DNA from 2 places in the Pseudomonas sp. A genome. Region 2 is predicted to be linked to the other one. Evidence: predicted binding sites of a transcription regulator. Region 2 holds the regulator's gene; the other holds the start of a gene.

Region 1 (3,101 bases), 590 kb from region 2:
GGCGAGCCTGGCCAGTTGCGCCTCGTCGGCGCTGGCGGCGGCGAGGAACAGTGGGTCCTGGTTGCCCAGGCGTGCCAGCAGGCCGGCTTCGGCCAGGTTGCCCAGGGCACGCTGTGCATTGCTGTCGCCACCCTGTTGGGCGACGATCTGCTCAAGGTCCTCGGTCGGCTTGGTGCTGACGGTGACGTAGACCTTGTTGTCATCGAGCGTGCTGCTCAGCACATTGAGCATGGCCGAGGTGCTGGCGACCAGGGGCTTGGCGTTGACCTGCAGGCCGTTGGCGTCGAGGACCTGCACCTGGCCGGCCTCGAGCAGCAGGTAGCGGCTGCCGCTGGCCTCGAAGTCGGTGTCCTCCGGCTCCAGCAGGATCCGCGCGTTCTGGGCGAACTCGGCGATGCCGCTGACCTTGAGCAACGCTGTGTTCGGGTCAGTGCTGCTTGCCAGCCACAGGCCCAGCGCCGAGTTGTCGGCAATCCTCAGGTTGCCGTCGAGGGTGGTGTGAAGGCTGTGCAGGGTGAAGGTAGTGGGTGGCTCGCTGCTGTCGCCAACGTCGATCCAGCCACCGTTTGCCAGGCGGATGCTGTTGCTGCCGGGCGGGGCGTAGGCGACGCCATAGGTGCTGTCGCCTTCGACCTCGATGTTGGCCAGGTCGACGAGGTCGCCGTAGATCTTGCTGCCCTGGCGCATGATCAGCTCGACCGGGCGGTTGCTGGTGGTGGCGTCGATGGCGACTTTGGCCCAGATCTCGCCGCTGTTGAAGATGTTCAGGTCACCGTTGGCCTTGTACCCGGGTTGCAGGCCGGGGCCGTCAAAGGCGGTATTGCCAATGCGGATAGCGGTGTCGCCGGCCACGATCCTGCCGCTGTTTTCGACATGGCGTCCCAGGCTGTCGAACAGGGTCGCGCCGTCGAGCACGATGGCCTGGGAGCCTTGGTCACCAGCGAAAATCTGGCCCTGGTTGTCGATGCCGGCCAGTACGGTCGGCCGGTTGGCGGCATCCGTGGTGGCGTGGATGGCGATGGCGCCCGGGCCCGTCGCGCTGATCTCGCCGCGGTTGACCACCCGCTCTTCCAGGTTCGCCCCTGCCAGGTTGATGGCCCGTGAGTTGCGGCCGGTGGCGATGATGCGGGCGCCTGCGGTATTGATCAGGCCGCCGTGGATGCGGCTGATGTTGCTACCGGGGCTGGACAGGTCGATGCCGTAGGTGGGGCCGCCATTGTTGTACGAGAAGCTGGTGCCGGCCTTGAGCAACCCTTCGTTGGTCAGGTCGTCGTCGACGGTGCTGGCGCTCAGGCGCAGGGCGGCACCGTCGAGGCTGGTGGTGACAACATTGCCGCGGTTGGTCAGGAAGCCGCCGATGTTGGTGCCGCTGATACGGATACCGTCGCTGCGATGGATCAGGTCGACAGCGTTCGTGTCGCTGTCGTTGATTGCACTGCCAAGCGTCATGTTGCCCGCCACCAGGCTGTTCGCGAGGGCGATCGCGTCCTGCTGGTAGCCGGTGAAGCTGCCGGTGAATTCGAGGTCGTCGGCAAAGGACTGGTGGTCACCCCTGTAGCCAGCATGGGTGAGTGCAATGGTCTGGGGCAAAGCCAGGGCGGGGGCGGGAATGGCGCCGATCAGGAGGGCCAGGAGGGTCTTGCGCAGGTTAAGCGGTGGCACGGTTTCGTTCCTTTGAAATCGTAATGAAAGCGGCGCGCATCCATGCGGGCGACAACCGTGATGGCGTGGGCTGGTGCGCGAGGACGCGGATGCTATCGCGATTGGTGGCTAAATGACATGTCGAATTGACGTCAATTTTTTGTTTTGCCGCTTTTGCCGCCTGGCAATTGCCGCTTGCCGAGTTGGATGCGGAAGCACATTGCCGCTTTTCTGGCATCGCCAGTGTCCTGATATCTGGCTAGCCCCCGCTTTACTGGGGTTGCGCAGGTTGGCACAGCCCTTGCTAAAGCCTAAGCCAACGAAACTCTGGTCAACCTTTGAAGGTTTCCCCGATATGAGCATCAGCTTCGACAAGGCGCTTGGCATCCACGAAAAGGCATTGGGCTTCCGCGCCCAGCGTGCCGAGGTGCTGGCCAATAACATCGCCAACGCCGACACGCCCAACTACAAGGCGCGTGACATGGACTTCTCGTCGGTACTCGCCGCCGAGGCCGACAAGCAGCAGAAGGGGCGCATAGCCCTGGACCGCACCAACAACCGCCACATCGAGGCCGAAGGCCTGGCGATGATGGACGACACCCTGCAGTACCGTACGCCGATGCAGCCGTCGATCGACCAGAACACCGTGGATGCGCAGATCGAGCAGTCGAACTACGCGGAAAACGCCGTTGGCTTCCAGGCCAGCTTCACCCTGCTCAACAGTAAATTCAAAGGGCTGGTATCGGCCCTGCGTGGAGAGTGACCATGTCCCTTGCCAGTGTCTTCAACATCGCCGGTAGCGGCATGAGCGCGCAGAACACGCGCCTGAACACCGTTGCCTCGAACATCGCCAACGCCGAGACGGTGTCCTCGAGCATCGACCAGACCTACCGCGCCCGCCATCCGGTGTTCGCCACCACCTTCCAGAACGCGCAGAACGGCATGGGCCAGTCGCTGTTCGAGGAGCAGGGCGAGGCCGGGCAGGGCGTCCAGGTCAAGGGCATCATCGAGGACCAGAGCAACCTCGAGGCACGTTACGAGCCCAATCATCCGTCGGCGAACAAGGACGGCTACGTCTACTACCCGAATGTCAACGTGGTCGAGGAGATGGCCGACATGATCTCCGCCAGCCGTGCGTTCCAGACCAACGCCGAGCTGATGAACACCGCCAAGACCATGATGCAGAAAGTACTGACCCTGGGTCAGTGATAAGGAATCCCGACCATGGCAGTCGAAAACCCCAGCGTGAACCTCAATGATGTGCTGACAAAATCCGGGGTCAGCACCGGCACCAAGAAAACCACCACCGAGCCTGTCGACAAGAATGCGCTGGGCAAGGATGCGTTTCTCAAGCTGCTGGTCACCCAGATGCAGCACCAGAACCCGCTGGATCCCCAGGACAACGGTCAGTTCATCGCCCAGCTGGCGCAGTTCAGCAGCCTGGAAGGCATCCAGACCCT
Region 2 (3,101 bases):
GGGACCAGCAGGACGAACAGCAGGTCGACCGGGGCGCCATCGATGGCATCGTAATCGATGGGGGCATCCAGGTGCAGCAGGGCGCTCACTGGCGCGGTGCAGCCCACAAGCCGGCAGTGGGGAATGGCGATGCCATTGCCAAAACCGGTGGAGCCCAGCTTTTCCCGAGCGATGAGCTTGTCGAAGACGTCTTGCATCTCCAGCTCGGGTACTTGCTCGGCGATCAGGTTGGCGACCTTTTCCAGGGCGCGCTTTTTACTGCCGCCCGGCACGTTCACGAGGGAACGGCCGGGGGTCAGGATGGTTTCAAGTCGGATCATGGATGAGGGGGATCAGCGGGCGGCTGCGCCTTGCAGCAGGCTTTGCTGTTTTTCCTTGTGTTTTTTCAGTTGGCGATCAAGTTTGTCTGCCAGGGCGTCGATCGCCGCATACATGTCTTGATGTTCGGCGTTGGCGACGACTTCGCCACCGGGAATCTGGAGTGTGGCTTCCACCTTCTGCTGCAGCTTCTCGACCTTCATGATCACCGTCGCATTGGTGATCTTGTCGAAATGACCCTCCACGCGGGCGAGCTTTTCGAGCACGTAATCGCGCAGTGGTTGGGTGACTTCTACATGCTGTCCACTGATGTTGACTTGCATACAGCTTCTCCTTTGTTGCCCGTGCATAAAGAGGCAGGTATTGCACCTGCCACTGAAACGCTGTGGCACATCCCGGGGCTACATCAGTCGCTTGCGCTCGCTCGACGGGGCGATGCCCAACGATTCGCGGTACTTGGCGACGGTGCGACGGGCTACCTGGATGCCTTGTGCCTCCAGTAAACCAGCGATCTTGCTGTCACTCAATGGCTTTTTCTGATTTTCCGCCGCCACCAGTTTCTTGATGATCGCGCGGATCGCCGTGGACGAGCATTCGCCGCCTTCGGCGGTGCTCACGTGGCTGGAGAAAAAGTATTTCAGTTCGTAGATGCCGCGCGGGGTGTGCATGTATTTTTGCGTGGTCACCCGGGAAATGGTCGACTCGTGCATGCCCACCGCCTCGGCGATATCGTGCAGCACCAGCGGCTTCATGGCCTCGTCGCCGTGGTCGAGGAAGCCGCGCTGGTGCTCGACGATCTGCGTCGCCACCTTCATCAGCGTCTCGTTGCGGCTCTGCAGGCTCTTGATGAACCAGCGCGCTTCCTGCAACTGGTTGCGCATGAAGGTGTTGTCGGCGCTGGTGTCGGCGCGGCGGACGAAGCCGGCGTACTGCGGGTTGACCCGCAGGCGCGGTACCGCTTCCTGGTTGAGCTCGACCAGCCAGCGCTCGCTGTCCTTGCGCACGATGACGTCAGGCACGACGTACTCGGGCTCGCTGGACTCGATCTGCGAGCCGGGGCGCGGGTTGAGGGTCTGCACCAGTTCGATGACCTGGCGCAGTTCGTCTTCCTTGAGCTTCATGCGGCGCATCAGCTGGCTGTAGTCGCGGCTGCCGAGCAGATCGATGAAGTCGGTGACCAAGCGCTGGGCCTCACTCATCCACGGTGTCGAGGCCGGCAGCTGGCGCAGTTGCAGCAGCAGGCATTCGCCCAGGGAACGGGCGCCAATGCCGGCAGGTTCGAACTGCTGGATGCGGTGCAGCACCGCCTCGACCTCGTCCAGCTCGATGTCGAGCTCCGGATCGAAGCCTGCGCAGATCTCCTCGAGGGTGTCTTCCAGGTAGCCCTGGCTGTTGATGCTGTCGATCAGGGTAACGGCGATCAGGCGGTCGGTGTCGGACATCGGCGCCAGGTTGAGCTGCCACAGCAGGTGGCTCTGCAGACTCTCGCCGACCGAGGTGCGGGTGGTGAAGTCCCACTCGTCGTCATCGTTGCTCGGCAGGCTGCTGGCGCTGGTCTGGTAGATGTCTTCCCAGGCGGTGTCGACCGGCAGTTCGTTGGGGATGCGCTCGGCCCATTCGCCGTCTTCGAGGTTTTCCGCGGTGCTGCTGGTACTGGTTTCCTGGAAACTGTTGTCCTGGACTTCGGCGGTCGGCTTGTTCTCGGCGTTGTCCGCCATCGGATCGCTGTTGTCGAAGTCCTCGCCGTCTTCCTGACGTTCGAGCATCGGATTGGACTCCAGCGCTTCCTGGATTTCCTGCTGGAGGTCCAGGGTGGAGAGCTGAAGCAGACGGATGGCCTGTTGCAACTGCGGGGTCATCGTCAGTTGCTGGCCCATTTTTAGGACGAGCGATGGTTTCATGGCTGGGGCTTGATACCTTGTTGCCGGCGCGCATGCGCCATCCACTACACGGAGGGCGCCTGGGCGCCGATTTTAAGCAAGTTGTATGCCTGAAATTGCAGCGTTTGCCTAGAGCACTGTAACAACTTAAGCCTCGAACAGGCGCTTGCGCCAGTGCTCCGGGCAGGCCGGGGTCAGAGTCGGAACTCGTGCCCCAGGTACACTTCCTTGACCAGCTGGTTGGCCAGGATGGTCTCGGCGTCGCCTTCGGCGATCAGCTGGCCATCGTTGACGATGTAGGCGGTCTCGCAGATGTCCAGGGTCTCGCGAACGTTGTGGTCGGTGATCAGTACGCCGATGCCCTTGTTCTTGAGGTGGTGGATGATCTGCTTGATGTCGCCCACGGAGATCGGGTCGACACCGGCAAAGGGTTCGTCCAGCAGGATGAACTTGGGCGCGGTGGCCAGGGCGCGGGCGATCTCGACGCGGCGGCGTTCACCGCCGGAGAGGCTCATGCCGAGGTTGTCGCGGATGTGGCTGATGTGGAATTCCTGCAGCAGGCTTTCCAGCTCCTTGCGCCGGCCGTCGCGGTCGAGGTCCTTGCGGGTCTCGAGGATGGCCATGATGTTGTCGGCCACCGACAGCTTGCGGAAGATCGAGGCTTCCTGCGGCAGGTAGCCGATACCGGCCTGGGCGCGGCCGTGCATGGGCTGGTGGCTGACGTCGAGGCTGTCGATCAGCACGCGACCCTGGTCGGCCTGGACCAGGCCGACGATCATGTAGAAACAGGTGGTCTTGCCGGCGCCGTTGGGGCCGAGCAGGCCGACGATCTGGCCGCTGTCGATGGACAGGCTGACGTCGCGAACGACCTGCCTGCCCTTGTAGCTCTTGGCCAGGTGCTGG

What was found. Region 2 encodes sigma-54, which starts transcription at its own class of promoters, with help from an activator protein. Its sites were predicted from a motif close to ANTGGCATNNANNTTGCTNT; they were not measured.
Region 1: the regulator sigma-54 is predicted to act here: its motif matches at 1,930-1,949, upstream of flgB (flagellar basal body rod protein FlgB).

The regions. Positions count from the first base shown of each region.
Region 1 covers NZ_CM149873.1:4,992,978-4,996,078, reverse strand. Annotated here, with positions in the region: gene AC0MAZ_RS22285 (autotransporter family protein) at 1-1,662, opposite strand, end outside; gene flgB (flagellar basal body rod protein FlgB) at 1,997-2,404, shown strand; gene flgC (flagellar basal body rod protein FlgC) at 2,407-2,850, shown strand; gene flgD (flagellar hook assembly protein FlgD) at 2,866-3,101, shown strand, end outside.
Region 2 covers NZ_CM149873.1:5,579,405-5,582,505, reverse strand. Annotated here, with positions in the region: gene ptsN (PTS IIA-like nitrogen regulatory protein PtsN) at 1-320, opposite strand, end outside; gene hpf (ribosome hibernation-promoting factor, HPF/YfiA family) at 333-641, opposite strand; gene AC0MAZ_RS24880 (RNA polymerase factor sigma-54) at 720-2,219, opposite strand; gene lptB (LPS export ABC transporter ATP-binding protein) at 2,393-3,101, opposite strand, start outside.